4 regions of the Siphonobacter sp. SORGH_AS_1065 genome follow, and region 3 is predicted to be linked to each of the others. Evidence: riboswitches for the same ligand, from Rfam matches in the RefSeq annotation. Region 3 holds a riboswitch; each other region holds the start of a gene.

Region 1 (2,202 bases), on a different contig from region 3:
ACTTCGTTGATTTCTTCAAACGTATTATCCGCTCCGAAGGAGAAACGAACGTTTTCTTTCCCAAAACTGGTGGGAATTTCCTGTAGTACGTGCGAGCCTCCGGCGAGATTGGAACAGGCACTACCACCGGAGACGGCAATGCCGCGAGCATCCAGGGCTTCTACCAATGAGCAGGGGCCGTCGAGAATAGGGAAGGCGACGTTAATTAATCCGGGTAAACTTTCTTCGATGCTTTGACATCGACCATTAAACAAAACCCCGGGAATTTGCCGTTGGATTTCGTCGATGAACTGTTGTTTCAATGAATTCAGATGGGCGATGTTTTGCGTTTGATGGGTTATCGCCAGCTCCAGAGCCTTAGTTAATCCCACAATGCCGGGAATATTTTCGGTTCCTCCGCGTTGCCCCCCTTCCTGTCCGCCGCCGCTGATAAAGGCGGGCAATCGGTGTCCCTGACGGGCAAACAAAAATCCTACGCCTTTAGGACCACGGAATTTATGGGCCGAAGCCGTCGCAAAATCAACCGCATGAAGGTTTACGGGCACTTTACCGATGCTTTGAACGGTATCCGTATGGAAATAAGCTCCGTAGTGTTGAGTTAACGAATGCACTTCTTCCAAATCCAAAAGCGTACCTAGTTCGTTATTGGCATGCATGAGGCTGACGAGTCCGTTGGGATGTTTCTCCAGCCATTGGGTTAAATCAGGAATGGATACCCGACCCTGCTCGTCTAACTGGACGTAATGAACTTGAATAAGCCCCGCCTGTTCCAACTGTTTCAGCGGCAAAAGCACGGCTTTATGTTCAATCTTCGAAGTAAGGACATGGCGGATGTTAAAGTGCTGAATGCTACTTTTTAAAGCAAAATTATCGGCTTCGGTGCCGCCAGAAGTAAAGATAATTTCTTCGGGAGTAATGTTCAGTAAATCAGCAATTTGCCGACGACTCGATTGAATTACTTTTTTCGCTTCCCGGCCCGCCCAATGATTCGAAGAGGCGTTGCCAAAATGTTGCGTAAAATAGGGTATGATGGCTTCCAGAACAGCAGGAGACAAAGCGGTAGTCGCGGAGTTATCTAAATAAATACTCATGGTATAAAAGAGCTGATGAAGGGTGAATGAATGGACACGTAAGGAGCACAGGTATCAAATAAACCTGAGCGATGCTTGGTAATGAAAGTGAATCTCGTGACAAACGAGAGAAAGGCTTAACTCATCAGTAATGAGCAGGCCGATCGGTTCCTTAGATTGGGGAGGAATGACATGGCATATGGGGTTTATAGTTCCTAAAAATGTTAGGCAGGTTAGCACTGATTCCGCGTCGGAAAGTTGCTAAGGATTCGTCGAGCCTGTCTCTCCTCCTTTCTGTATAAGCCCCAACTACCAATGGTAATTGAAGACAATGCAAAGTAAAGTAGTGGAATTTAATAAAACAAATAAAATCTATAGAAATAGTAGATTAATAATACTATTAACACTTCTTGTTGTGCTATTTGTCTGTAAAATAGATGGTTACTAAAATTGTTTTTTCTAAAATTAACTTACTACTAGTAAAATAGTCATTGCTATGATTCATTACGTAGGTTTAGGCAACCGAAAAAACTAGTTACCTATGAAGTCATTGCTGAGAATCATTACGCTTTTCTTCTGTTTTCCGACCTTGGTATTCTCCCAAACAAGTGCATTGGAAAATGCTACGCTACTTCGTGCTAGGGAAGGGTTACCTTTCTTTTTTGAAAAAATAAAAGCTGGAAAGCCGATCATGGTAGGATACCTCGGTGGTAGCATTACCGAAGCCGGAAAAGGCTGGCGGGAGCAGTCACTGAGTTGGTTACAGAAAACCTATCCGCAGGTTCCCTTTCGGCAGATTAATGCGGGAGTTGGCGGAACGGGCTCGGATTTAGGTGTTTTTCGGGTGCAAACTCAGGTGCTCGATCAGAATCCTGATTTGGTTTTCGTAGAATTTGCTGTAAACGATAACGGTAAAAAGCCAGAGCAGATTTACAAAGCCATGGAAGGAATCGTTCGAAAAACCTGGCGGCAAAATCCTCATACCGATCTCTGTTTCGTATACACCTTAACGGCAGATCTGGCCCCAACTTACCAGCAGGGAAAACTGCCAGCTTCGGCTTTAGCCATGGAACAAATTGCGGAATATTATGGAATTCCCAGCATTTGTCTGGGGCTGGAGGTGGCAGCTTTG
Region 2 (2,202 bases), on a different contig from region 3:
GCTCAGATTATTGAGGATTTGAATTTCGCCGAGCAGAACCTTCCGTTAAATTATACCGATGAATTGACCAATGTCTCGCATCCGCATCGAAATTCGGCAATTGCGTTTAAAACGAAAGTTTATCTGGCTCAATCTAAATGGGATGACGTAATCCGGGAAGCCGACAAGATTGTCTCCGCTTCTGCTCCCTTTACGGCCACCACGGGCGTAAAGCATGCCTTGCAAGCCAATATTGCTTCGGTCTTTGCCGTACCGCAAACCACAACGGAAAGCATCTTCTCGCTCGTTTTCACCAATCAGGACAACCCAGGAACGCAGAATCAATTTGGCTTTTACTACCTGCCGACAGGTAACAGGGAGTATTACCTGAACCCGGCAGGAATTCTGGGCGAAAGCACCTGGAAATCGACCGATGCCCGCCGCCAGTTTGTGGTTACTTCGGGCGGGCAGCAGTGGTTATCGAAATACTCGAGTCCGTCGCCTTATACCGACAAAGCTCCGATTATTCGCTACGCGGAAGTGCTATTGAACCTTGCTGAGGCACGAACCCGCTCGACCAATTCAGTAGATGCCCGAGCCGTTCAGTTGCTGAGTGCCGTGCGATCAAGGTCGGATGCTTCCACGCAGTGGACTACCGCCAGCTTTCCTAATGCCAGTGCTTTGCTGGAAACGATTCTAAAAGAACGCCGCATTGAGTTTTTAGGCGAAGGCTTACGCTCTATTGACATTTACCGGCAGAATCTAACGTTTCCAGCAAAAGGCACTGTACCGGCCATCGTACCGAGCGATCCTACATATGTATGGCTCATTCCAGCCAGTGAGTTAACCGCTAATAAGCTAATGACCCGTAATTAATCACAGGCAGCAGGCATCTAGCTTGAATAAATGCCTGCTGCCTAATCTAACTTCAATTCTCAATCTACTGATTGACAAATGATTAATAGGTTTGGCTAAAAAAATAAACGTTATTAGTCTATAAAATCTATAGATTTATTTGGATAATGCATTTTCACGTATATATCTTTGCAGAGTCTTCAATTACTTCCCTGCAAAAGTAGTTGCGGCTTATAAAGAAAGGTGGAGAGACAGGCTCTTTGAATCCTTAGCAACTTTCCTGAACGGAATCAGTGCTAACCTGCCTATTGAATTAGGAACTATAAACCCAACAACCAACCATGAACGCTAAGCTATTCGCATGCAATGCTCGCTGCTGCACCTGCTGCTGCTGAGATCCGTCCAACCTCAACTAATCACGAAAGTCTTTTGCATCTGCCTGCCTGCACTGGTGTATATGCTTTCTTTCTCTGCACGCGTTTCAACGCGAGTGCATTTCCTAACTATTTCTAACACATCTATTTATGAAAATGAAAGCCATTTCATTCCTCAAAGGCACGGCCCTTACCTTGTCCGTACTCAGTGGTTTTTCTTCGCAGGCTCAGCAAACTCAATTCCCGAAAGAAGGCGTTTGGCGGGGCGTTTTCACCATTAACGAACAGAAGGTTCCCTTTAATTTTGAAGTAAAGGGTAATAAAGCCGAAGACGCTACTTTCACCCTCATCAATGGCACCCGTCAGGATCACTTCCACGTCAAACAAACGGCTTCTGATTCTTTATTTATTAAAATGAATACGTACGATGCCGCACTGGTAGCTAAGGTTCACCCCGACGGCCACCTAACGGGTGAATACCGCAGTCTGGTGCCCAGCTTCCGGGGTAACTCGCTGCCTTTTACGGCGGAATACGGTAAGTCTTACCGATTCGTTGAACCCGGTAAAGACATTGCCCCAGCGGCTAACCTGAGCGGTAAATGGGAAATCAAACTCATTAGTAAAGAACCGGTTGCGAATCAGGTCGCTTTACTCGAACAAAAGGGGAATAAACTGACGGGCGTGATCATGACGGTCGTGGGTGATTCCCGTGAACTGGAGGGGACTGTTCAGGGAAATGAATTTGTTCTTTCGGGCTTCACCGGGCCTAATCCCGTATTGATCAAAGGAAAAATCAACGAGGACAAAACCTTATCCGCCGAAATTGATCGTGGGTTATACGTTACTCAAAAGCTGGAGTGGACGAAAAACAAAAAGGCCGAACTTCCGGATCCCTATGCTCTGACTCAACTGAAGGAAGGTCAGAATAAACTGGATTTCACTTTCCCCGATCTGAATGGAAAAACCGTAAAACTGAGCGATGCTAAATACAAAG
Region 3 (2,202 bases):
CCCGAAAGTTGACCTTAGGCAAGCATCAGTATAAGTTACTTCGCGGAATTGATTTCTACCAGTTTATTCATCACGAACTGGCGACAAACCCTGCCATTGAATTCTTATACAGCCCCATTCAGTCTATTCTGTCTGATAACCAGGAAGCCATTGTTCAAACCGAAGCAGGCGAATACCGGGCAAGCTGGTGTTTCGATAGTACGCACGTTTTGCAAGCCATGAAACCCTTGCCAGCGAGTGGCTTTGTCTACCAAAACCTGTTACAGCACTTCAAAGGCTGGGTCATTCGCACTAATCAACCTGCCTTTGACCCGCAGGTACCGATTATGATGGATTTCCGAATCGACCAGCAGAACGAATGTCGATTCGTCTACGTCATGCCTTTTTCTGAAACGGAAGCTCTCATTGAATTCACGCTCTTTACCCCGGCCCTGCTTTCAAAAAAAGAGTACGATGAAGGTTTAAAAAGTTACATTCAGGAATTCACTTCCATTCAGCACTATGAAATTCTGGAAGAAGAATTCGGGGTTATTCCCATGAGCGACGAGCCTGCTCAGGAACAGGCAGCTCCACGCGTGATTCGCGTGGGTACTGCGGGCGGTTATACGCGGGCCAGCACGGGTTATACCTTTACCCGCACGCAAAAGCGTTTACAACAATTGGTTCATAACCTGGAACGATCTTTCGACGTTTCGCCCGTAACTCATAAAGCCATCCCTGCTCTCAATTACTTTTACGATCAGGTTTTTCTAAATGTCTTTTTAAAAAAGCGGGTATCTACGGCTGCTATATTTACGGGGTTGTTCCAAAAAAATCCGGCTCCCCGCATTTTCCGGTTTCTGGATGAAGAAAGCAGTCTGGCAGAAGACTTAAAAGTCATTGTTTCCGTGCCCATCCTTCCCTTTACCAAAGCCGCCATTGACATTTTTAAACGAAATATTCAGGAATTCCGACAAGGTTAAGCCATCTTGTTTGGTGAATTTCCACGGAATGTACAATTTTGCAAAAGTATCCAGAGGCTCCAGCTAGGGCACCAACCGAGTTTCGAACGCTACGGTGGTTTGACGATACGGACTTTTTCCTGAAAATCAGCTTTTTAGGAAAAGTCAAAAACGTTCAATTCCTTCCTTTGGCCAAGGATTACGAAATATTACATATTCATCGATTCGTACTCCCAAATCAATTAATTAACAGAACATGCCTTATTTGTTCACTTCTGAGTCTGTATCTGAAGGACATCCTGATAAAGTAGCCGATCAAATTTCAGATGCCCTCATTGATCATTTCTTAGCCTTCGACCCTCAATCTAAAGTTGCCTGCGAAACCCTGGTAACTACCGGACAGGTTGTTTTGGCCGGTGAAGTTAAATCAACTACCTATCTTGACGTTCAGAGCATTGCTCGTGAAGTAATCCGTAAAATTGGATATACGAAGTCTGAATACATGTTTGAAGCCAATTCCTGCGGTGTTCTTTCTGCTATTCACGACCAGTCAGCCGATATTAACCAGGGCGTGGATCGCTCAAATCCTGAAGAACAAGGTGCTGGTGACCAGGGTATGATGTTCGGTTACGCTACTCGCGAAACGGACAACTACATGCCTTTAGCTCTGGATTTAGCTCACAAAATTCTGAAGGAAATGAGCGACATTCGTAATAATGAGCTGTCGCTGATGCCTTACTTACGCCCCGATGCGAAGTCTCAGGTAACGATTGAATATAGTGATGACAACACGCCTCAGCGAATTGATACCATCGTTGTTTCGACGCAACATGATGATTTCGGTGATGACGAAACGATGCTCGCTAAAATCCGCGAAGACATCATTAACATCGTTATTCCCCGCGTGAAAGCTGCTCTGAAACCTGAGTTAAGCCAGTTATTCGAAGGAGAAATTACCTATCACATCAACCCTACGGGTAAATTCGTGATTGGTGGTCCTCATGGGGATACGGGTCTGACGGGTCGTAAGATCATTGTTGATACATACGGCGGAAAAGGTGCCCACGGTGGGGGTGCGTTCTCGGGTAAAGATCCTTCGAAAGTAGACCGCTCGGCAGCTTACGCTACGCGTCACATTGCGAAAAACCTGGTTGCCGCTGGGCTGGCGGATGAAGTATTGGTTCAGGTTTCTTATGCCATTGGTGTAGCAGAACCTTGCGGTCTGTATATCAACACGTACGGAACTTCGAAGGTGGGATTA
Region 4 (2,202 bases), 2.4 Mb from region 3:
AGCCGGATTGCCAAAGACCGTAGCACCCGTTGCGACGTTTTCAATGACGACAGACCCCGCTCCGATTCGGGCATTTTTCCCAATTTCGACGCCGCCTACAATCGTTACGCCAGAACCAATGAAAGTGTTTTCTCCCACTTTAGCTCCCATTCCGATTACACTCCCCGCTCCTACCTGAACGAAGTCTTCCAGGACAGTTTCGGTATCAATGATAACTCCGGCGTGGAGAATACAGTGGTTACTCACTTTGGAAAACGTCTGAACAATAACGCCAGCCGCAATCAGATTTCCGTGGCCAATGTGAGCATCTTCCGAAATAATGGCCGAGGGATGTACAGCATTAACAGGCTGCGTCTGGCGAGTTTCGTGCAGGTACTCAACCAGTGTTTTGCGTTCGGTCCGATCTTCTACTGCTATAAAAGCTTCACATTTATTTCCAATGAGTTCAGTAAATCCTTCATCGTCAGTCGCTGAAAAGACTGATACCTCACCAATTTCGGTTCCGTGCAGGCTCGTTTCGTCTTCCAGAAACCCGTACACAATGACGCCGTTGCTATTAAAAATATCAAGAGCCGTTTTACCCAAAGCTTTGGCTCCAAAAATAAGGACGGGGTTTTCCATAACGTATGCGTGTCAGTACATCAACTGACGTTTTTTACAAAAGTAGCAGATCAGCATGGGAAAGTTCACTCCTGATTATTATCCCCTGCCTTTTCGTTACTGGTTTTGCGTGAATTAAAGTAATTATAACCCCCAACGAACAAAAAACGATCCGGCTCTTTCCACATTTGCCTATTCCTTTTTAAGTTTGCCTTTGAAAAGTCAGCCCGTTCCAGATGCTGACTTATCGAGAAGCGGGGAGAGACGGGCTCTGTGAACCGCTGGCAACCTATTTTCAACGAGGTGAAAACAAGGTGCTAATTCCTGCCCCGGAGAAGGTCTCCGGGGAGAGATAAGTAAAGCGAACTTTCATGCACCGGACGACCCTTTTATTGGGGGCTGCTATTCTGCCCTCTTTTTCCATCTCAGATTTCCTGACTCTTAGTTCATCCGCCTACGCAGGGGGCACTTCTTCTTGTTGTGGATTGCATGCAGAAACGATTCGTTTCAAACACTTACTCTAAACTCTATCTTTTATTCACGCATTAATTCTGCAACAACATGTCTGAATTACGTTTTGAAACGCTCCAGTTACACGCTGGCCAAGAGATTGACCCAACCACTAAGGCCCGGGCCGTTCCTATTTATCAAACCACGGCTTATCAGTTCGATGATTCCGCTCACGGAGCCCGGCTTTTTGCCCTTCAGGAATTTGGGAACATTTATTCACGCATTATGAACCCCACCCACGATGTGTTTGAAAAACGCATAGCGGCATTGGAAGGCGGCGTGGCAGCCCTTTCAGTGGCTTCGGGGCATGCGGCTCAGTTTATTACCATCAATAACATTACTACCGTTGGCGATAACTTTGTAACGACTTCCTATTTATACGGCGGCAGCTATAACCAGTTTAAGAATTCCTTTAAAAATATTGGCGTTGAAGCCCGTTTTGCTGACGGCGATAAAGTTGAATCATTCGAACGGCTCATTGACGATCGCACCAAGTTCCTGTATCTGGAAACTATTGGTAACCCTGGATTTAACATTCCCGATTTTGAAGCCTTCGCAGCCCTGGCTAAGAAGTATGATCTGCCCATTATCGTAGATAATACATTCGGAGCAGGCGGGGCCATTGCTCAGCCTCTTAAACACGGAGCCCACGTGGTTGTTAGCTCGGCTACGAAGTGGATCGGCGGTCACGGTACTTCTATGGGAGGAGTTATTATCGACGGTGGCACCTATAACTGGGGCAATGGAAAGTACCCTCAGTTTACCGAACCCTCACCAAGTTACCACGGTCTGGTATTAAATGATGTATTCGGCTTTAATGGTCCTTTCGGTAATATTCAGTTCATCATTCGGGCCCGGGTAGAAGGACTTCGGGATTGGGGACCTTCTCAAGCTCCTTTCAACAGCTTCTTACTATTGCAGGGACTCGAAACGCTTTCGCTTCGCGTAGAGCGGACGAACGAAAATGCTCTGGCTCTGGCGACCTGGCTGGAAAACCATCCGGCAGTAGAATATGTGAATTACCCCGGTTTGGCGAGCAGTCCCTATCACGCCCTGGCTCAGAAGTACTTAACCCGTGGCTTTGGCGGCGTG

What was found. Region 3 has a riboswitch for S-adenosylmethionine ahead of metK (methionine adenosyltransferase). Riboswitches for the same ligand answer to the same signal wherever they lie in the genome.
Region 1: another riboswitch for S-adenosylmethionine. It lies ahead of QE390_RS21850 (cysteine desulfurase family protein); the one in region 3 lies ahead of metK (methionine adenosyltransferase).
Region 2: another riboswitch for S-adenosylmethionine. It lies ahead of QE390_RS22835 (peroxiredoxin); the one in region 3 lies ahead of metK (methionine adenosyltransferase).
Region 4: another riboswitch for S-adenosylmethionine. It lies ahead of QE390_RS05775 (O-acetylhomoserine aminocarboxypropyltransferase/cysteine synthase family protein); the one in region 3 lies ahead of metK (methionine adenosyltransferase).

Annotation. Positions count from the first base shown of each region.
Region 1 covers NZ_JAUTAM010000007.1:13,929-16,130, reverse strand. Annotated here, with positions in the region: gene QE390_RS21850 (cysteine desulfurase family protein) at 1-1,091, opposite strand, end outside; SAM riboswitch class I at 1,274-1,375, opposite strand; gene QE390_RS21845 (SGNH/GDSL hydrolase family protein) at 1,612-2,202, shown strand, end outside.
Region 2 covers NZ_JAUTAM010000008.1:57,395-59,596, reverse strand. Annotated here, with positions in the region: gene QE390_RS22840 (RagB/SusD family nutrient uptake outer membrane protein) at 1-855, shown strand, start outside; SAM riboswitch class I at 1,063-1,163, shown strand; gene QE390_RS22835 (peroxiredoxin) at 1,359-2,202, shown strand, end outside.
Region 3 covers NZ_JAUTAM010000004.1:3,608,282-3,610,483, reverse strand. Annotated here, with positions in the region: gene QE390_RS15655 (lycopene cyclase family protein) at 1-962, shown strand, start outside; SAM-I-IV-variant riboswitch at 1,004-1,122, shown strand; gene metK (methionine adenosyltransferase) at 1,198-2,202, shown strand, end outside.
Region 4 covers NZ_JAUTAM010000004.1:1,249,597-1,251,798, forward strand. Annotated here, with positions in the region: gene QE390_RS05770 (NeuD/PglB/VioB family sugar acetyltransferase) at 1-621, opposite strand, end outside; SAM riboswitch class I at 842-959, shown strand; gene QE390_RS05775 (O-acetylhomoserine aminocarboxypropyltransferase/cysteine synthase family protein) at 1,162-2,202, shown strand, end outside.